3 regions of the Ensifer sp. KUDG1 genome follow, and region 2 is predicted to be linked to each of the others. Evidence: riboswitches for the same ligand, from Rfam matches in the RefSeq annotation. Region 2 holds a riboswitch; each other region holds the start of a gene.
What was found. Region 2 has a riboswitch for cobalamin ahead of M2267_RS08050 (DUF1636 family protein). Riboswitches for the same ligand answer to the same signal wherever they lie in the genome.
Positions count from the first base shown of each region.

Region 1 (7,222 bases), on a different contig from region 2:
ATGAACGGTTTTCGAAGCCCGCCATATCGGTATCGTCGAGCGCTTGCCTGACAATCCGGTCGTCTTCGGCCGACCAGGGCTGCAGCGGCGTGAGCCAGGGCGTGCGGCCAAGTTCGACCGCATCGCGAACCGAGATCGCTTCCGTCGTCTCGGCTTGCTGCTCGAGGAAGGCGATCAACTGGGCAGCCTGGCGGCGTGGCATGGCGTGCAGCATCTGCCCGTTGATCCGCACCTCGCCCGACGTCGACCGGACGATGCCGGCCAGCAGCCGCATCAAGGTCGATTTGCCGGAGCCGTTGGGGCCGACAAGGCCGAGTGTCTCTCCCTGCCGCACGGCGAGATCGACGTGGGAAACGATCGCCTTGCCGCGGACGGACCAGCCGAGGTCGCGTGCTTCCAGGATCATGATCGGCGCCTCCCGCGGATAAGGATCAGGGCAAAGGCCGGTGCCCCAACCAGGGCGGTGATCACGCCGATCGGCAGCACCTGGCCAGGAACGATCGTCCGCGACAGGATATCCGCCGCGATCAGAAAGACCGCCCCGATGAGGGCGGTTGCCGGGCCGAGCCGGCCATGACGCACACCAACCAGGAAACGGGCCGCATGCGGTATCACGAGCCCGACGAAGCCGATGGAGCCGACAATGCTGACCATCACGGCCGTGACCAGCGCGGTAAGGCCGATCAGCACCACCTGGACGACCCGCACGGGCACGCCGAGCGACGCGGCGGACTCCGCCCCGAAGGAAAAGGCGTCGAGCGCACGGGCGTACCAGATGCAGGCCCCGAGCCCGACAAGGGCCACGGGCACGGCCAGCCAGACGTCCGGCCATCGCGCACCGCTGAGGTTGCCGAGCAGCCAGAACATGATGCCCCGCGCCTGCTCCGCGTTGGCCGACTTGGTGATGATGAAAGACGTCAGTGCGTTGAACAGTTGCGATCCGGCGATGCCGGCAAGCACGATCTGCCCTGTTCCGCGCAGGGTGACCCCGCCACCGGCGGCACGAGCGAGGATCGCCACCATGAGGAAAGCTGTCACGGCACCGACAAAGGCGCCGAGCGACATGGAGACCGCGCCGGCGCCGAGGCCTGCGACAGTGACGGCCACGGCGCCGGTCGAGGCGCCGGCGGAGATGCCGAGAAGATAGGGATCCGCCAGGGCGTTGCGCAGGAGGGACTGGAGCACCATGCCCGAAACCGCGAGGCCCGCCCCGCAGCAGGCGGCAACGATCGCCCGCGGCAGGCGGTAGTTCCAGATGATCCCGACATCGATGGGATCGAGCCCATAGGTCGCGCCGAAAATCTTGTTCGCCAAGGTCTGGAGAACCGTCAAGACGGGTATCGGCGTTTCGCCGATGCAGGTTCCGGCAAGAACGGCGGCAAACAGAGCCAATGTCCCCGTGGCTGCCCGGCCAAGCCGGGAAGCAGGGGCGCGCCGCGAGAGGCCGGTCTTCACTTCGCCAACCCGAAATCCTTAAGCGCAGCGGAGAGAACTTCGATGCCGGCGACCGTTCTGATCGTGGCGTCCATCGCGTGCGCATCCATGACGACGATGCGGTTGTTCTTCACCGCATCCATCTGGCTGGCAACCGGATCGGTCTTCAGGAACTCGATCTTCTTCAGGTAGTCGTCGGCCGGAAAGCGCCGGCGATCCATCTTGGCGATGACGATCATGGTGGGGTTGGCCTTGGCGATCGTTTCCCAACCGACGACCGGCCATTCTTCGTCCGAGCCGACCACGTTGCGGATGCCGAGCTTGTCCATCATGTAGGCAGGCGCTCCCTTCCGGCCGGCCACATAGGGATCGATGTCCATCTCCGCGCTGGAGAACCAGAAGGCCGCAGACACATCCTTCAAATTTAGCGCCTTGGCCTGCTCGATGGCGTTGGCCTCACGCTTGGCGAGTTCTGCGACGAATGCCTCGCCTTTGTCTTGAACATCGAAGATCTGCGCGAGTTCACGCACGCCCTGATGGATGCTGGCAGTCGAGAAGAGCGCGCTGCGCGTGCCGTCCACACCCACCGAGTTGTCCTTGGCGACGCAGTCGGCCGGCAGGACATAGGTCGGAATTCCCACTTCGTGGAACTGGGTTCGGGTCGCAACAATCCCTTCGGGCCCGACGTGCCAGACGAACTGCACGGCGACGAGCCCCGGTTTCTTGGCGACGAGGCTTTCAAAGCTCGGGTCGTTGTCCGCCAGGCGCGGAACCTTGGCATTGACCTCGGCAAATTCCGGCAGCACGTCATTGAACCAGACCGACGTACCCGTAACCTTGTCGCCGAGGCCGAGCGAATAGAGAACCTCGGTTGCCGCCTGCCCGACGGTCGCCGAGGTCGCCGGCGCCTTGTCGAAGGTGATCGTCTCGCCGCAATTGTCCAGGGTCAGCGGATAGGCGGTGGGTTCGGCAGCAGCGGCGGTGGCGAAGAAGGCGAAGCCAGAGGCGGCAAGCAGGAAACGCGAAGCGGTCATGGCACATTGTCTCCGATCTGTTGATCGCGCGGATCGGAGGGGACGAGCCAGGACGCAATGATCGAACCGATGTTCAAGAGAACATCGACAGCCGGCACTTGTGGCGCGACCAACGACATCGACAACCTCCCCGGACACCCCGCCCGGCTTGTTCAGTTACAGGTGTCGGTAGGTCTCCTGACTGACGGGTCTTGGCTCCCTCTCGGCCTTCCCGGACCATCGCCCAGTGGCATTTTCGAGAGAGGACTGGCCGCCTACAGTTGCGGGGGCAGTTTCGTTTCGCGGCGAGCCGCGGCGAATTCCCTGTTATTTCCTTTCGGAAACCGACGAGAATTCACTACTCAACGAACGAGTGGAGCGCAAGCATGAAAGCGGCGCTTTCGAAACCACTTGCCAAGAAAGGTAGAAATTCTCTCGCGTCTCGTAATTTCACTAAATATCACTCCCCGCAAATAGGGAGAACATTGCCGATTGTCGAAAACTATACACAAATGAATACTGTTTAAGTGATCCGTAATTCACACCATCCTGGGATTTACCCTTCGAGGCCAGTCTTCAGCCTGTCGAGAATGGCCACGGCATGGGCGGCATAGTCGCTGATCCAGCGGTCGTGAATGTGCTTGATCGGCAGCGCATTGAGATAGTTCCAGCGCTCGCGTCCTGCCCGCCTGACGATGATCAAGTCGGCGTCCTCCAGCACGTTCAGATGCTGCATCACGGTGCAGCGATCCATGTCTGAAAAGGCCGCGCAGAGCATGCCCGTGGTCTGCGCCTCGCCCTTGAGACGATCGAGCATCGCCCGCCTGCGCGGGTGAGCCAATGCCTTGAAAACCAGATCTTCGTCCTGCTTGCTTGACATGTTATGTTTTTACAACATATTGAAATCGGACGCAACGGAGACGGCGCCGATTAGACCGGTTTGCGAGCTTTCGCGAGCTCTCCAACCGAGCCTGATGGCAGGACTCCGTCGGTCGGAGTTCAGCCTTGCGCCGACACCTCCAAGCAAACCGCCCCAAAGGGAGATGATTGAGAATGCTGCCTAAAATCGCTTCAATGGAAGAGTGGCAAGTCGCACTCGAACAACAGATTGCCAGGGAGAAGGCACTTACCCGCGCACGCGATGAAGTGAGTGCCGCGCGCCGACGCTTGCCGATGGTCAGGATCGACAAGGACTATTCGTTCGAGGGGCCCGAAGGCACGGTAAGCCTCGCCGACCTCTTCGACGGACGGCGGCAACTGATCGTCTATCACTTCATGTTCGCGCCCGGATGGAAGGCGGGCTGCGACGGTTGCTCCTGGGTCGTGGACGCGATGACCCATCCGGCGCATCTCAACGCACGCGATACGTCCATCGTGGTGATTTCGCGCGCGCCGCTGGAGACGCTGCAGAAATACCAGGCCCGGATGCAGTGGCAGCACCCAGTCTGGTACTCTTCCATGGCGAGCGACTTCAACCACGACATGGGAGCCACGGTCGCCGATCCGGATGACCCGACAAGGACCAGCGAGCGCCATGGCGTCAGCATCTTCCTCAGGGACGGCGATCATATCTACCGCACCTATTTCAACGGTGCGCGTGGCGTCGAGTATCTCGGCAGCATGTGGACCTATCTGGATCTGACGCCCTACGGTCGCCAGGAAACATGGGAAGCCTCTCCCGCGGGATGGCCGCAGACAGAACCCTATGTCTGGAACCGGCGGCACGACGAATACGGGACCGAACCGGCTTTTTGATTTTCCGCGGCGGCGAACATGGAATTGTCGAGCCGCCGTTCCTACGTCTTGTCTGGCCGATCGCCAGACCTGCGTCATTGTCGCGCGCCCGAATAGGGATCGCGGCAATGGTGAAGGGATGCCGCCGGCCCGGCAGGGAGCGCCGAACGTGGGGATGGATCGCGCTTCTAAGAGGCGCGCCGATGGGGGCGGCAATCGATGGGAAACGAGACGCAAGACCGCAAGGACGGTCCGGCACCGAGCGGCAAGAAGTTTTGGCGGCGACGCGGCGTTCGGATTGCATCGATCATGTTGGCCGCCCTGCTTCTCCTGGTGGTCGCGCCGCTTGCCGTCATTCTCTACCCAACGCTGAAGACCTATCCCCGGAGCGACTTTCCGGCCGCAGCCTCGCAACTGGAACGCAACAGGCAGGACCTTGCCCATCTGCGGCGCCTGATCGAGGTTGACCGAAGCTTTTCGCCAGCCGCCCAGGCAGCGTTTACGGGCTCCCTTGATGCGATCGAACAACGGGCCGGCGATCTCGACCGCGCTGGCCTGGCGATGGCGGCTGCAAAGGCGGTCGCGCTCGCCGACAATGGGCACACCAGTGTCGTCGGGCTTGTCGGTGGTCACAGTTTCAATGCGGTTCCCGTCCGGCTCGGCTGGTTTGCCGAAGGCCTGTTCGTGATCGCAGCGACAGGCGAGCAATCGCACCTTCTGGGCGGAGAGATCCTTGAGGTGAATGGACGGGCGACGGAGGCCGTTGTCGATGCGCTGCGGCCCCATTTCGGCGGACCCGCCAATCTCGGCAGGGAATTCGTCCCGAATGTCGCAATTTCGCCGGAACTGCTCCATGCCGCCGGCCTTGCCGAAAGCCCGCAGGAAAGCGCCTATCTCATCCGTCTTAAGGATGGAAACGTCGCGCAAATCCCTCTTCTTGCCACGCCCGGCGCGCCGGAACCGTTAACCGCCCATGTCTGGCCACGACGCGATTTCAGTCCCCTGTCGCAGACCGGTCGCGACGTCGGGTGGCGGCACGTGCTCGACGACGTCACGCTGCCGGCCTATCTCACGCGCCCCGACGCCAATTATTGGCACCACTACCCCTTGCCCGATCTGCTCTATGTCCAGATCAACCGCATCAGGGATGCCACGCCGGAAGGCCTGTCGCAGGGGCTCGCCAAGATGCTGGATGAAGCGGAGAAAAAGCCCATACGCAATGCAGTCGTCGATCTGCGGTTCAACAATGGCGGCAACTACGAATTGACCGCCGATTTCTCGCAAAGGCTCCCGGCCATCCTGCCGCCTGACGGACGACTGTTTGTGCTGACCAGCGCAAATACCTTTTCGGCGGCGATCAGCACGGCGGCGCGCCTGAGGCATTTCGGCGGCACGCGCACGGTGCTTGTCGGCGAGCCGATGGGAGACCGGCTGCAGTTCTGGGGTGAAGGCGGCCGCACGGTTTTGCCGAACTCGAAGATCACTATCCGCTATTCGACGGCCTATCACGACTGGGAACACGGATGCAGCCTGTCGGAGATCAGGACCTGTTTCCTCCTGAATTACGCCTATGACGTTCCGGCAGGCCCGCTTCAGCCGGACATCCCGCGCTCGACGAGCTTTGCCGACTATGCCGCCGGCACCGACCCTGCAATGGCCGCAGTCATGCAGGTCCTCATGGTGGGCAACGCCGATTGAGGTGCCGCTTGGAAGCAAGCCCGGCCCGGCCATTCCGGTCGGCGGCGGATTCGCGCTGCGGCGACGCTTTACATTTTTTCGCCCCGTAGCTCGCTGGCTTGTTTGACCCAGTCCAGAAACTGCGCCTCGTCGAGTTCGTCGGCCTCATAGATGTCGAGATAGCGCACATCCGGCTGTTTCGACGTGCCGGGCGGCATGGGGCTAAACTGCGCGCCACGGAAGAAAGCGACCTTCACGTATTTCGTCATGCAGTGAAAGCCGAGGAACCAGACATCCTTTTCCATGCCATAAAAGGGAGAGTTCCACTTGACCGCCTTTTCGACACCGGGAACGGCCTCAACGATCAGCCGGTCAAGACGTTTGCCCAGATCGCTTTTCCATCCCGGCATCGCAGCGATGTATTGCTGTATCGGGGCGTCTCCATAGCCCTTGGCGATCTGCGGGTTGCCGCCGGTCAGGAGGACGACGCCATCGGCCGACTTTGTCGGCGGAGTCTTGCGTCCGCTCGTTGCCCTTGGCGCAGCGGAAGCAGCTTTCGATGCGTTCTTTCCGACTTTCTTCTCAGACATGCGCGGACCTCGACTGTTCCGTCAGTTCGTCGCGGGTCGGATCCTCCGACACGGTCACGGAGTCCATACCCGAATGGCTATGCACGACACATAGCCATCCAGCTATGCATTGGTCAAGGATGAACCTCCAGCTTCAGCTGCGTTGCGGACTGCAACTCGATCCGCAAGCCGCTTCGCCAAGTATTGGCAATCGGCACGGCATCTCTCCATCGCCGTAGGGTCATGGCATGCAGACGGTCGGGATCCCTGCGATCCCGGACATGTGCAGCAGAGGCTCGTAAAGAGCCACCATTCGGGATCTCGAGCGTGCTCTCCATCAATACCTTGACCGCCGGACACCACCTTGATGCCGTCATCCTCAGAGTGCTGAAAGAACGGATTGCCGTTGCAACGGCGAACGCGCGCCGACCGGTCGAAGCGCCGGACAAGCTCGTCGACCACCTTCTCGACCAGCACCGCCTCAGCCTGCACTTCCTGAGCCTGCACGTGTTGACGGCCGCATCGCCTCGCCGCGAAGCCCTGCTTCTCGCCATCGATCGGCCGGTCTTCCGCAAGTATCGCCGACGGCTTCAAGGCATCGTCGGAGGTATCATCGAGAACGGCGTCCACGACGGTCACTTCAAGGCACAGGATCATCATCTGTCTGCCGATCTTTTCACGGCGCAAACGAAGCCGATCTGGGATCCCATAGCCATCGTCGCGCGCCTGCAGGGATCCGAGTGCTACAGCCCTTATGAGCATGCCCGAATGGCCGTAGCCCGCCTAGGCTGAAAA
Region 1 covers NZ_JBNDIG010000004.1:349,229-356,450, forward strand. Annotated here, with positions in the region: gene M2267_RS14110 (ABC transporter ATP-binding protein) at 1-406, opposite strand, end outside; gene M2267_RS14115 (FecCD family ABC transporter permease) at 403-1,455, opposite strand; gene M2267_RS14120 (ABC transporter substrate-binding protein) at 1,452-2,468, opposite strand; cobalamin riboswitch at 2,619-2,811, opposite strand; gene M2267_RS14125 (ArsR/SmtB family transcription factor) at 3,004-3,327, opposite strand; gene M2267_RS14130 (DUF899 domain-containing protein) at 3,501-4,202, shown strand; gene M2267_RS14135 (hypothetical protein) at 4,491-5,879, shown strand; gene M2267_RS14140 (DUF1801 domain-containing protein) at 5,948-6,448, opposite strand; gene M2267_RS14145 (hypothetical protein) at 6,755-7,219, shown strand.
Region 1: another riboswitch for cobalamin. It lies ahead of M2267_RS14120 (ABC transporter substrate-binding protein); the one in region 2 lies ahead of M2267_RS08050 (DUF1636 family protein).

Region 2 (7,222 bases):
CCTTCTGGGCCATGACCGGGCCGCCCACGGCAAGCGCCAGCAGGCAGACGAGAATGGCGGGCAGTTTTCCGACAGAACGCAATTTCATGATCCTTGCAGATTGAGACCGTGGCCCGGAATCGCTCCGGCCGTCTTCACGTTTCGATGTGAATACGAAAGACGGCGGAAAGATGCAAAGAACGGCGATAAATCGTCGCCGGCGCCCGCTTTCCCGTTAAAAGCCGGCGCCGGGCTGCGCCAGATAGGCAAGTTCGGCCTCCGTCGAGCCGCGCGCCAGAAAGGCATTGCGATGCGGGAAGCGGCCGAACTGCTCGATCACCTCGCGGTGCCGGATGGCATAGTCGAGATAATCGGCATCGCCGAGTTCGGTAAAGAGCTTCACCGACATGGTCTGGTCGGTAAGGTTTTCCGAGTGCTCGAAGGGCAGATAGACGAAGGCGCGCCATTCCGGCTTGATCGCCATGTCAGCGCCGGTGCCGACGGCAAGCTTCGCCTCGTGCAGCGCCAGGCAATCGGTGGCAAAGGCGAGCGGCGTGCCGCGAAACATGTTGCGCGGCATCTGGTCCAAAAGCACGATCGCCGCCAGCCGGTTCTCCGGGCTCGCCCGCCAGATCTCGTCGACGCCCCGGGCCAGCGCCAGGTGCGACGCCTGGAAGCGGCGGATGCAGGCCTGGTCGAGTTCGTGGCTCGTCCCGAACCAGTCGTCATAGGTGAGTTCGCCAAACCAGAAGTCGAGAACGTCCTGCGGCGTGCAAATGTCAGCTTCGTTCGCCATATGCTCCTCTTGCGGCCCAATGGCCGATCGCCCGGCCCCCGCTAACACATAGGCCGGAACCGGCCCTTGTCCATAACTTGTTCCTACCCGCCTTACGCGCGTCGCTTCAGGATGGCAATGAAGGCGATGCCGCCGACGAGACCGGTGACGACGCCGATCGGCATGTCCTCCGGCGCCATGATGACGCGGGCCGTCAGATCCGCAAGGATGAGCGTCAGCGCCCCGAAGAAGGCCGAAAGCGGAATGACCCTTACGTTGTCGCTGCCGGCCAGGAGCCGCACGAAATGCGGCACCATCAGCCCGACGAAACCGATCGCGCCGGAAAAGGCGACCATCACCCCGGTCAGAAGTGCGGTGACGACGAACAGCGTCAGCCGGAAGCGGCGCACGGGAATGCCGAGCGTCATCGCAGTTTCGTCGCCCATGGCGAGCGCATTGATCTCGCGCGCCCGGATCATCAGCCAGGCGAGCGAGACGAAAAGCACCCCGCCGGGATAGACGAGCTGCGACCATTGCGCCAGGCCAAGACCGCCGAGCATCCAGAAGATGACCGTGTGGGTCGCCCTCGGATCCCCAAGGAAAATCATGAGGTTGCCGACGGACGTTAAGACGAAGGCGACCGCGACGCCGGCCAGCACCAGGCGGTCGGCGCTGCTGCCGAGCACGCGGGAGACGTAAGCGACCAGCACGGTTGCGAGCAGCGCGCCGGCAAAGGCAAAGAGCGGCACCGTGGCAAGGCCGAGGATCATGCCGGTGTGCAGCAGCGCCACGATCGCGCCGAGCGCGCCACCGGAGGAAACGCCGAGCAGATGCGGATCGGCGAGCGGATTGCGCGTGACCGCCTGCAGCACGGCGCCCGTCAGCCCCAGCCCAGCCCCGACGAGGCCTGCCAGCATCACCCGCGGCAGGCGCACGTCCCAGACGATGCTCTCGCGGCCCGCCGACCAGAAGACCTCGACGCTACCGGGCGAGATCTTGCTGGCGATGATCGACCAGACGGTCGCAACCGGGATCTGCGCCGAGCCGAGCGATACGGCGGCCGTCACCGTCAGGAGAAGCAGCAGCAGGCCGGCGGCAAGGCCGAAACCGCTGCGGGCCACCCGTTGAGACGCGGCACGCGAAACCGCAACGGTGTCAGCCGACGTATCCTCAGCCAGCATCGGTTACAGGCCTTCGCCGTGAAAGGTCTTGGCGAGACGGGCGATGGCGTCGATGTTGCGCGGCCCCGGCGTCGCCTCGACATAGTCGAGCACGACGAAGCGATCGTTCCTGACGGCATCGACATTCTTGAATGCCGGATTGGTCTTCATGAAGGCGATCTTGTCCTCGGCCTTCACCTCGCCGTAGTTGACGATGACGACCACTTCCGGATTGCGCTCGATCACCGGCTCCCAGGAGATCTCCACCCAGCTCTTGTCGACATCATCCATGATGTTGGCGCCGCCGGCGGCCTCGATCATCGCCGTCGGAATGCCGAAGCGGCCGGACGTGAAGGGCTTCTCCTCGCCCGAATCATAGACGAAGACCCGTGTCGGCTTTGCCTTGCCGGCGTTCGCCTTGGTGATCTCGGCAAGCTGGCGGCGGTAGCCGTCAACCAGCGTCTCGGCGCGATCCTCGACGCCGAAAATGCGGCCGAGATTGAGAAGATCGACGAACATGTCGTCCATCGTTGGCTTTGCCTTGGCCATCACGTGGATGCAGGATTCGGTCAGCTCGTAGACGCCGATCTTGAAGGGCGCCAAGGTTTCGGGCGTGACCTCGCCGCCGACCTTCATGCCGTAGTTCCAGCCGGCAAAGAAGAAGTCGGCGTCGGCGTTGAGCAGCACTTCCTTGGTCGGATACTTCTCCGAAAGCTCCGGCAGTTCCTTGACGCCTTCGCGCAGCTTCTCGTCCAGCGTCTTCCAGCCGGAAACGCCGGTATAGCCGACCATGCGGTCCTGCAGCCGCAACGCCAGCATCATCTCCACCAAGTTGACGTCGTTGGCGATCGCGCGTTTCGGCGCCGCGTCGAAGGTCACCTCTCGGTTGCAGCTCTTGACCGTGACCGGATAGGCGAGCGCCGGGGTTGCGGCGGCCAGCACGAAAAGAAGGGAAAATGGGGCAATATTGATCTTCATGAAATAGATCCCTGTCGAGGAAGTGAAAAGGAAAAGCGGGCGCCGCCGGCGGCGGCATTGTGAACGGTGGCAGTGACGCCGAAGGCGGCCGAAAGTTCGCCGGGGCTGAGCACCTCTTCGGGCGTGCCGAACGCCGTCAGCCGCCCGGCGGTCAGGATCGCGACGTCGGTCGCAAACTCGGCGGCGAGATTGATGTCGTGCAGCGTTGAGACGATCGTCAGCTTCAGCGTCTGCAGCAACTCGAGGATTTCGAGCTGGTGGCGGATGTCGAGATGGTTGGTCGGCTCGTCGAGAATGATGATGCGCGGCTCCTGCGCCAGCGCGCGGGCGATCAGCACCCGCTGCTTCTCACCGCCCGAAAGCGTGGCGAACTGGCGACCGGCAAGATGCGCGAGATCGAGATGCGCGAGTGCATGCTGCACCCGATCGCGGTCGAAATCGCTCCAGCCGCTCAAGCCTTCCCGCCGCGGAATGCGCCCCATCATCACGACGTCGCGCACGCTGAAGGGAAAGTCGCCGGGCATTTCCTGCAGGACGACGGCGATCGTCCTTGCCGCCTCGCGCGCCGAGATCGACCACAGATCGATGCCATCGACCGAAACACGGCCGGCATTCGGCTGCACCGCCCGGTAGAGGCAGCGCAGAAGCGAGGTCTTGCCGGCACCGTTCGGCCCGAGGATCGCAAGCCGGCTGCCCGCCGCGATCGAAAAGCCGATGTCCTTGACCAGCGTCAGCCCCGCGCGTGGCCCCCAGTGAAGGCCCTCGACCTTGAGTGCCGCTCCCGTTGCCGTGCAGCTCATGGGTTGATCCCTCCCTGCGCCGTCATTGGAAGTGCCCGCCGAGGTCTTCGGAAACGAGCATCGCTGCGGGGATGCGGGCAAGCGTCTTGCCTTTCAACCCGCGTGGCCGCTCGGCCGCCCGCGTCATGCCATCGCCACGCTCGGCATAGGTTGTGGCAAAGCGTACGAGATCGTCGATGTCTTCGTCCGGCGAGACGTCGCCGAAGAGATAGGTTGCCTTTCCCGTCGCCTGGAAGGCGATGGTGCAGGGCCGCGTGCAGGCCGCCATGCACACCGTGCCGGCAATCGAGAAGTCACGATCGAGCGGTGCGCCGAGTGCAGCGATGCTGCCGTTCAGCCGCTTGATCAGCTCGGCGCCGGGCGCGCAGGGGCCACCGGTGAAGCGGCAATCGGTGCAGACCGTTATCTTGTGCTGTCGGAAATTCGGCTCAGCCATTCCTGCCCTCCGCCGGACTGACGGCAAGAGATGGCGAAACGGCAGAAGGACGGATAGCCGTCGTGCGAAAGCCAGTTCTTTTCCATCGGAACACCCCGTCCGTTGTGGTTGATCGGTTCGATGGCAGGTCTCCTGGCTCGCGGGTCGTGGCGCATCCACGTCTTCCCGGCTGATCGCCAGTGACATGGTGTGAATGCGCTTTCCGCTCACAGTTGCGGGGGCAGCCACGGTCTCGGCCCCATCAGGGTCGTCCGTTCCGTGTTCCCTTTTCAGCCGCCTCCGCATTGTCGCGGACGCAGCACCATCACCGCCTTCCTCGCATGAATCGGCGGGGGAGACAACCGCACGGCACAGGCGGGAAGGATCTATCAACATGCGGCGTATCGTCATGCGCAGTTTGTTATTAAATAACATTACGTCGCGCAAGCCGAAAATTGAGCGTCGGACACGATCCGACGCCCTACAGCCAAAATCCGCCTCACGACCGACAGGCAGCCGTGTCGCCTCAGAACTCCGGCGGAAAGAGCTCGGCCGTCAGCGTCACCGCCACCGCGGCGTTGCCCGGCAGGTTGCGCACGCCGCAGACGGAGCGGATATGGCCGGCCCTTTCGCCAAAGGCGGCAGCCAGAAACTCGGAGGCGCCGTCGAGCACCTTCGGGTGGTCGAGGAAATCCTCGGTGCAGGCGACATGCCCCTCCAACCGGACGATCTGGCGAATGCGCTCGAAACGGCCGAGATGTTCGTGGATCTGCGCCAGCGCATTGAGCACCGCCAACTCGGCCGCCTTGCGCCCCTCGTCGATCGTCACGTCGCGCCCGAGCAGCCCCGTATGCACGAAGCGCCCGTCGAGCAGCGGCCCCTGCATCGAGACATGAAGAATCCCGCCCGCCTCGATCACCGCGCGATAAGCGCCGAGCGGCTTCGGCGGCGTTGGAAGCTGAACGCCAAGCGCCCCCAGCCTACGGATAACCTCATCCATCATTGCTCCCCCTCCTCGTCACCTGACGAACCGGCCTCCTTGCGGAGACGATGCCGCTTTTCATCTCGACCCTTCGCAGTTCTGTCGCCCCTATCGCAAGCAGTAAGGCCCACCGTTCCTTGCGCCTCCAGCCGTATGTTCAAGCATAGCCAAGAGAAAACGCCTCATGCCTCACGTTGCGAGATAACATTACGAATTACAACACCAGAGTTGAAGTGCCGGCGCGACCCGGCCGCGCGCATCCGTGTTTCGATCGCATGCGGCGGACGCATCGTGGCGCCCGCCAAGCGCGCACCCAAGTAAAACCGCTGAAATGTAACATACGTTACGCTCACGTAACCCTATGCCGGTTGAGAATTTCGACGACCGAGGCAACAATTGCCGGGATTAAGATTGGGCATCGACAAGATCCGAAAACAAGCTCAACTTAGCCGCGCAGATCCCGAAATGAAGTGATGGCAACTCAACTTTCTGAAGGGAATAGCAGCAGTGAATCCCATCGATTTTTTCGTCGACACGCTTCGGACCTATCCACCCGTCGCCGTCTTCCTCGCGCTTGGCATCGGTTTCCTCATCGGTCCGATCAAGGTCGCGGGGTTCAACCTCGGCAATGTCACCGCCACGCTTCTGGCCGGCGTTCTCATCGGGCAGCTTGGCATCCAGGTGTCCGGTGACCTCAAATCCACCCTGTTCCTGATCTTCCTCTTCGCCGTCGGTTACGGCGTCGGACCGCAATTCGTGCGGGGGCTTAGCACCGACGGACCGAAACAGATCGCCTTTGCGCTCTCCGTGCTGGTGCTCTGCCTGATCGTTCCCTATCTCTGCGCGCTGATTGCCGGGCTGCCGCTCGGCTATGGCGCCGGCATGTATGCCGGTTCGCAGACGATCTCGGCTGCGATCGGCGTTGCGACCGACCAGATCAATTCGCTCGGGCTGACGCCGGAACAGGCCAAGACCTTTGCCGACCAGATCCCGATCGCCTATGCGGTGACCTATATCTGGGGCACGATCGGCTCGGCGATCATTCTCGCCCAACTCGGGCCAAGGCTGCTCGGCATCGATCTGCCGGCCGCCTGCAAGGAATATGAGGCCAAGCTTGGCGGCGGCACGTCGAGCAGCGAACCCGGCATCACCAGCGCCTACCACGACTTCGGTCTTCGGGCCTACCGGATCGATGCGGCAAGCGGCCTGACCGGGACGCCGGTCAAGAACCTGCTTCCCGGCATCCGCGTCTATGTCGAGCGGGTCCGGCGCGGCAGCGAGATCATCGAAGCAGACGGCAACACCGTGCTGCAGCCGGGCGACGTCGTCGCCTTCTCCGGCCGGCGTGCCCTGCTCGTCGAGAACCTCGACACCAAGCTGACGGAGGTCGAGGACAAGCAACTGCTGAACGCCGAAGCCGAGGTGGTCGACGTCTACGTGACCAACAAGGCGCTCGCCGGCAAGACGCTGGCCGAGGTCAGCACCATGGACTGGGCGCGCGGCGTCTATGCCCGAAAGATCATCCGCTCGCTGGTCGAGATCCCGGTGCTGCCCGGCACGACCGTCGAGCGCGGCGACATCGTCACCATCGGCGGCGCCAAGCATCATGTCGAAACGGCGATCAAGGCGCTCGGCTTTGCCGACCGGCCGGTCGAGACCACCGATATCGCCTTCCTCGGCTGGGGCCTCTTCATCGGCGCGATGATCGGTGCGCTCACGATCACCATCGGCGGCATCCCGATCGGGCTTTCGACCTCCGGCGGCGCGCTTCTGGCCGGCCTCGTGCTCGGTTGGCTGCGCACCACCTACCCCGCCTTCGGCCGCATCCCCTCACCGGCGCTGTGGCTGATGAACACGCTCGGCCTCAACATCTTCATCGCCGTGGTCGGCATTGGCGCGGGGCCCGGGTTCGTCGCCGGGCTTCAGGAAGTCGGCATTTCGCTCTTCATCTGGGGCGTGGTCGCAACCTCGATCCCGATGATCGCCTCGGTACTTATCGGCCATTACGTCTTCAAGTTCCATCCGGCGATCCTGTTTGGCGCCTGCGCCGGCGTCAGAACGACGACGGCAGCGCTCGGCATGATCCAGGAGGCGGCCAAGAGCAAGGTGCCGGCGCTCGGCTACGGCATGCCC
Region 2 covers NZ_JBNDIG010000002.1:509,719-516,940, reverse strand. Annotated here, with positions in the region: gene M2267_RS08075 (mechanosensitive ion channel domain-containing protein) at 1-88, opposite strand, end outside; gene M2267_RS08070 (DUF924 family protein) at 215-775, opposite strand; gene M2267_RS08065 (FecCD family ABC transporter permease) at 868-1,935, opposite strand; gene M2267_RS08060 (ABC transporter substrate-binding protein) at 1,939-2,892, opposite strand; gene M2267_RS08055 (ABC transporter ATP-binding protein) at 2,889-3,692, opposite strand; gene M2267_RS08050 (DUF1636 family protein) at 3,715-4,128, opposite strand; cobalamin riboswitch at 4,234-4,449, opposite strand; gene M2267_RS08045 (RidA family protein) at 4,634-5,110, opposite strand; gene aspT (aspartate-alanine antiporter) at 5,597-7,222, shown strand, end outside.

Region 3 (7,222 bases), on a different contig from region 2:
CGGGGCCGCAGCAAAAGACGGTGCGGTCCATGAAATCGGGCGCAAGCAGCGGCAGCTTGGCGCCGTCGATGCGGCCGCGCAATCCGTGCCAGCCGTGGCGCGCCTCATGCCCCTCGACGATGAAGCCGAGGTTGAGCCCGGACATCTGCGTGGCCAGGACTTCCAGTTCCGAACGGAACAGCAGATCGTCCGGCCGACGCGCGCAGGAGATGAAGGTCACATCCGTCTCCGGCACGCAGTCCGCCATCCAGCGCGTCATCGACATCATCGGCGTGATGCCGGAGCCGGCCGAGATGAACAGGTACTTGTCGCCGGGATGGCGCACGAAGCTGAAATCGCCGAGCGGACCGAAGGCTCTCAGCTTCATGCCCGGCTTCAGGTGGTCGAACATCCAGCGGGTGCCGATGCTGTCGGCCTGCGCCTTCACCGTGACCGCGATTGAAAGCGGCCGCGACGGCGTCGACGACAGCGTGTAGGTGCGCATGACCGGCTCGTCGGCGACGGGCAGTTCGAGCGTTACGAATTGCCCGGGCAGATAGCGGAACCAGGCGGGCTTTTCCGCCCGGAAGGTGAAGGTCATGACATCGGCGGTCTCGACCACCGCCGATGTGCATTCGAGCATCTGCTGCCGGTCGATCCAGACATGCAGCGCGTCGAAATGGTGAAACGAGGAGGCCATCTGCATGTCAGGCGACCCTTGAAAGCGGAGCCGCGTCGCCGGCAAGGCGCTGCTCCATGAACTTGCAGTACCACTCGACGAACTGCATCACGCCGCCTTCGTGCTCGGGCGAATAGGGACCGGGCTCATAGGCCGGCGAGCGGATGCCGAAGGCATTCTCCTCGACGATCTGGCGATCCTGATCGTTGGTCTCGGTCCAGACATGCGTCAGTTCTTCGAGATTGTAATCGATGCCTTCGACCGCATCCTTGTTGACCAGCCACTTCGTCGTCACCTGGGTAAGTTCAGGCCCGAGCGGCAGTACGCGGAAGGTGATGGCGTGGTCGGCAAGCACATGGTTCCAGGTGGTCGGGTAATGGAACATCAGAAGCGTGCCGATCTGGCTCTGGGAAACATCGGCCGACAAAGCCCGCCTGACGGCGCGCGCGCCCGACATGGTGTAGCTTTCGGCATTGTCGACAAGCGGCATGCGGGCGGCGCGGAACTGGCCGGTCGGCGACATCCTGAATTCGCTCGGCAAGCCTTCGGCCTCGCATTTCGCCCAATGTTCGGCGATCACGGGATCATCCTTGGCGCCCTGCACCCCGGTCGCGGTCGGGGCTTCCGGATAGGTGCGGCAGAGTTCTGGATGATTGGCGGCGCAATGGTAGCACTCGCGGTTGTTCTCCCAGACGAGCTTCCAGTTGCCCTTTTCGATGATCGTGCTTTCGAAGGCGACCTTGGTTTCGCCGAGGCGGTGCGGCGCGAGATAGGGCGTGACCAGTTCGCGAAATGCCGCGAAGTCCGCAGGGTTCTCCGAAAGATTGATGAAGATGTAGCCGCCGACCGTTTCGCAGTGGATCGGTTTCAGGCTGTGGGCGGCCTTGTCGAAATCCTCGCCCATCTGTCGGGCGAACAGCAGCGAACCGTCGAGCTCGTAGGTCCATTGGTGATAGGGACAGACGAGTTTTGCCGACGAGCCCTTCTGCTGCGTGCAGACGCGGGAGCCGCGGTGGCGGCAGGAATTGTGCAAGGCGCGGATCGTGCCCTGGCGGTCACGGGTGATGACGACGGGAAAGTCGCCGACCTGGACGGTGAAGTAATTGCCGGCCCGCGGGATCTCGCAGTCATGGCCGATGAACAGCCAATCCTTGTACCAGATGTTTTCCAGATCCTGCCGATAGTAGTCGGGATCGATGTAGAAAGCCCGATCGAGGCTGTAGCCGTCGCGCCGACCCTTCAGCTTTCGAAGCATATCGTTTCTGGTTTCCATGTCCTGTCCTCATGCGCCATGTCTTGGAGAGGCAGGACAGGAACCCGCACGGGCGCACGCCCATGCGTTGTCGGCTCCGATCCGGCTGCCCGCCGCAACCCGTTACGGTTATGTCCGTCAAGGCTGGTTTCCGGGCTCAGGAGCCGTCCCTTCGGACCAGCCCGGCGCCTTCCCGGACGAACCGTCCAGTGGCCTTTGCCGAGGCTTTCGCTCCACCACCGTTGCGGGGGCAGCGCCGGGATTTGACCGGCTTCCCAATTCTCCGCCTTCTCTTCGAAGACGGCACCTTGAGTAAGGATATGTAATCGCGGAAACCGCCCTGGCAGCTGCCGGATAGCGACATCCAATTCCAGAATGACGACACGGGAAAAACCGCCATCACCGGCGCCTCTCTTAGATTTTTTACACTACAAACATATAGATAGCCCACATCTTGGGCATTTGCCGCCTTTTGCGGCGCGGGCGGCGCAGACGCGGGAAAGCTTCGCCCGTTTGCGACATCCCGTCAGATAGGGAACGCTCATGATGCAGCCAGGAGGCAATCATTCATTAACCATGAGCCGCTAGCCTAGCCGGCGGACGAGAGAGGTCCTGCAGGCAGGCAGATGGCGCGCTGACGATCATGGCAAAGTTGAGATACTACGACGCGGCAGCCGAGGCGCCGCCGACAATCCCGCCGAAGACGGCGGTTCATACCGAATTCCTGCGCACGGGCCGGATCAATCGCAGGCAATGGGTGCCGAGCGAACGGCGCTACCTGAGCTATGAGGAAGTTGCGGACAGGACGGGCAAGAAGCTCAACACCGCCGGCGACACGACCCATAAGCGGATCAACGGCTTTCACACCTCGATCCAGTTCCCGAAGATGATCTTCCACCGCACGCTCGTCGGCCGGCCGCATCTCGGCTACTGTCACGTGACGGCGGCGCGCACGCCGGTCACGCCCTCCAAGGACATCACCTGGTCCTTCTACTTCGCCAACTTCTACTGCGACCTCGGCCATGAGACGCATTTTTTCGAAGGCATCCAGCCCGGCTATTCGCGCATGTATTTCGCCGTCGCCATCGAACCGGGCGCGGAAGCCGGCCAAATGGTCATCAACCGCAATTTTCGTGACAACGGTCTGCTGTTTCGCACCGACGATCCCAAGGTCGCGCTGAAAAACGTGCTGATGCTCGGTGCCAAGGACGACGCGTTGCGCCGCATCATCCGCAGCCTCTGAGCCGAACCGGTTGCTTCAAAGAAAATCGTTCTGTTTTTCCGGTGCGTCCGTTAAGGAAGCATCGGAAAGGAAACGGCATGGCTGAGATCATCGATACGGAAAGGGAACCGGACCGCGCGATCGCGCGCGCCTGCGCCGTTCTTGCCGAAGGCGAACCGGTCGCCATTCCGACCGAGACCGTCTACGGCCTTGCCGCCGACGCCACCAATCCTGATGCGATCAGCCGCATCTACGAGATGAAGGGGCGCCCGCGCTTCAATCCGCTGATCTCGCATGTCTCCGACATGGCGATGGCCGAAGCCCATGTGCATTTCGATCCGGTTTCCCGGCAGCTGGCCGAAGCCTTCTGGCCCGGCCCGCTGACGCTGATCCTTCGGCAGCGCGCCGCCAGCACGGTTCATGCGCTGGCGTCCGCCGGCCTCGACACGCTCGGCATCCGCATGCCGGACGGCTTCTCGCGCCGGGTGATTGCCCGCTTCGGACGCCCGCTGGCTGCGCCCAGCGCCAATACCTCGGGCAAGATCAGCCCGACCAGTGCGGCCCATGTGGAGGCCGATCTCGGTGGAAAACTGAAGCTGATCCTCGACGCCGGCCAGGCCCAAATCGGCCTTGAGTCGACAATCATCAAGGTCGATGGCGACGAGATCCGGCTGCTTCGGCCGGGTGGCCTCGATGCTGCCGAGATCGAACGCCTGCTCGACCGTCCGGTGATCCGGCCGGAGACGGCAGGAGCGACGATCGAGGCGCCGGGCATGCTCGCCTCGCACTATGCGCCCGGCGCTGCCGTCCGGCTCGATGCCGCCGAGGTGCATGCCGGCGAAGCCTTGATCCGTTTCGGCGGCAATCGGATCGCCGGCGAGGAACAGGCGGCCATCGTTCTCGATCTCAGTCCGGCTGGCGATCTGCGCGAAGCCGCCGCCAATCTCTTCGACTACATGAAGCGGGCGGATGCCAGCGGCGCAGAGACCATCGCCTTCGGGCCGATCCCTTCGGACGGGCTGGGGGAAGCCATCATCGATCGGTTGCAGCGGGCAGCCGCACCACGAGGGTAAGATGGCGTGCGGCATCTTCTGCGCACCCGCCCTCAGCGAACGGCGCCAATTGCGGTTATGATCGCCGCCGACCAGGAACCGAGGATCACATCCTCAGATCGACCGATCCGATAGCGCACAGGCGCAACGCGAAGTGAGGCCCATGACCACCCTTCCCTCTCCCGAACTCATCGCCTCCTTCGCCGACATCGTCGGCAGCGCCAACGTGCTGACGGCCGAACCGGACAAGGCGCGCTATCTCGTCGAATCGCGTGGACTTTACCGCGGCACGACGCCGATGGTGCTGCGTCCGGGCTCCGTCGACGAGGTCTCGCGCATCATGAAGCTTGCGAGCGCCACCCGTACGGCGATCGTGCCGCAGGGCGGCAACACCGGCCACGTCGCCGGGCAGATCCCGCGGGAGGGCAAAGCGGACATCGTTCTTTCGTTGGAACGGCTGAACCGCATTCGCGACGTCGATCCGGTCGGCAATGTCATCGTCGCCGATGCCGGCTGTATTCTTGCCGACATCCAGAAGGCGGCGGACGAGCACAATCGCCTGTTCCCGCTGTCGCTCGGCTCGGAAGGTTCGGCCCGCATCGGCGGCAACCTCTCCACCAATGCCGGCGGCACGGCCGTGCTTGCCTATGGCAACATGCGCCAGCTCTGCCTCGGCCTCGAGGTGGTGCTGCCGACCGGCGAAATCTGGGACGGCCTGCGCCGGTTGAAGAAGGACAATACCGGTTACGACCTGCGCGATCTCTTCATCGGTGCCGAAGGTACGCTCGGCGTGATCACCGGCGCCGTGCTCAAGCTCTTTCCGAAGCCGCTCGGGCATCAGGTCGCCTTTGCCGGGGTTGGCAGCGTCGAGCATGCGCTCGCTTTGTTCGAAAAAGCGTCCAGCCTTTGCGGGCCGGCTTTGACCGGTTTCGAGCTGATGCCGCGGCTCGGCGTCGAATTCACCGCCAAGCATATCCCCGGCGTTCGTGACCCGATGGACACGATCCATCCCTGGTACGCGCTGATCGATATCTCGACATCCGATAGCGCCGAAAGCGCGGAACGGATGGTGCAGGATCTTCTGGAACAGGGATATGCGGCCGGCCTCGTCGAAAATGCCGTGATCGCCGCCAACGAGACACAGGCCAAGGCGCTGTGGCACATGCGCGAGAGCATGTCGCCGGCGCAGAAGCCCGAGGGCGGCTCGATCAAGCACGATGTCTCCGTGCCCGTCTCCAGCATTCCGGCCTTCATGAAGGAGGCGGATGCGGCCGTCATGAAAGCCATCCCCGGCGCGCGCATCTGCTCCTTCGGCCACATGGGCGACGGCAACATCCACTACAACATTTCGCAGCCTGTCGGTGCCGACAAGCAGGCCTTCCTCGACCGCTGGCGCGAAATCAACGCCATCGTCCACGGCATCGTGCTTGGGTATAACGGCTCGATCTCTGCCGAACACGGCATCGGCCAGCTGAAGCGTGACGAACTCGCCGAGGTCCGGACGCCGATCGAAATCGAGCTGATGCAACGCATCAAGCACGCCTTCGATCCCGCTGGTATCATGAACCCCGACAAGGTGTTGCGCGCCGACCGATGACGACGGCCCGTCTTGCGCGGCGGGCTGCGAAGCAGCCGCCGCGCTCAAGCTCGGCCATCAGGGGGCTGGCGTCAGCGACCACCTGCGCGTAGCTGCGAGAGCGTCATCAGCGTTTCGGCACTGACGCTACCGCCTCCGCCACCGGTCAGGATCGCGAGACCAGGCGAAACGTCCTGGTTGTTTTCGACGTCATAGAGTGCCGTGAAGCGCTGCAGCAGCTTGTCGATCTTCCCGGGCTCCTGCAATTCCTTGAGGTTGATCGTGCGCTCGATATAGGCCGCCTGGGCTTCGATCTTGGCGTTCTGCAAGCCCTCCGGCATGCTGTAGGCGGTCTTGATCACCTCGAACAGGGCGCGGTCGGCCAGGATGTCGTATGCCGTGTTGATCTCCGGGGCCTTGCGCTTGAAGTAGAGCGCAAGACGAATGCCGCCGTTGTCCGCGCCTTCCCGTTCTTCGAGGGACTGGTTGAGGAAGAGATCGACCGTGGTGATGAGACCTCGACGGGTCTGGATCTGGCCTGCCTCGCCCCTGACGATCTTGCCGTCCTTGTCGAAGTTGAAGGACGAGACGATCTCGCGGTATTTCAGCCCGTTCGGGTCGGTGTTGATGAAACTCTTCGGATCTTCGAGATCCGACGTGAACATCTCCCTGAGATAATCGCTCTTGACCGTCTCGGGATCGATACCGGAGCCGACAAGGACCAGATCGACCAGTCGCCGGTTCTTCAGGAAGTCATCCAGCGTTTCGATCTTCGCGATCTCGGCGGTGTAGTATTTGGCTTCGTCCTGGGCCTTTTGCTTGGCGACCTTCTTCTCGTCTTCGGTCCCGAAGCGGGACTTGGCGATGATGTAGTCCCGCGCCGTGCTCATGATGTCGTTGTCGCTCTGCGCGAGTTTCGGCGCGCCGAGTGTTCCGTCCGGATTGAAATTGAACGCCTTCACGAGCTTGACGTAGCGCTCGTCACGCAGCGTGTTGGCATAGCTCCTGGGATCGTTGAGATCGCTGGTCAGGATGCGCTTCAGCTCACGCGTGCTCAGCCCCTCTTCTTCGAGCCCGAAGGCGCGCAGCGTGAACGTCAGCACGCCCTTGTCGGCAAGCAACTTGTCGACCGATTCCATCGAGTTGACCAAGAGCTTGAACCTCCTGACCACGGCTTCGTCTTCGGCATCGCCCTTGTCGTTGTAGCGCACCATGTAGCTGTCGGACGTCTTCTTCAACTGATCGGCGTCTTGGGCCGTCTTGCCCGGCTGCAGCGTGCCGTCGGCCTGGAAGTTGAAGGCCTTGTGCAGTTCCTTGAAGGCGGCATTGTACTCGCCGCCCTGTGTGTTGACGTAGCTGTTCGGGTCGTTGATGTCGCTGGTGAGGATGTTTTCGATCGTCGACGGCATCGTCGTCGATGCCTTGAGACCGAAGGCCGTGACGATGTAATTGAACAGCCGGG
Region 3 covers NZ_JBNDIG010000001.1:845,817-853,038, reverse strand. Annotated here, with positions in the region: gene M2267_RS04155 (2Fe-2S iron-sulfur cluster-binding protein) at 1-685, opposite strand, end outside; gene M2267_RS04150 (aromatic ring-hydroxylating oxygenase subunit alpha) at 687-1,931, opposite strand; cobalamin riboswitch at 2,036-2,236, opposite strand; gene M2267_RS04145 (DUF6656 family protein) at 2,554-3,153, shown strand; gene M2267_RS04140 (L-threonylcarbamoyladenylate synthase) at 3,231-4,205, shown strand; gene M2267_RS04135 (FAD-binding oxidoreductase) at 4,348-5,781, shown strand; gene M2267_RS04130 (DUF1217 domain-containing protein) at 5,853-7,222, opposite strand, start outside.
Region 3: another riboswitch for cobalamin. It lies ahead of M2267_RS04150 (aromatic ring-hydroxylating oxygenase subunit alpha); the one in region 2 lies ahead of M2267_RS08050 (DUF1636 family protein).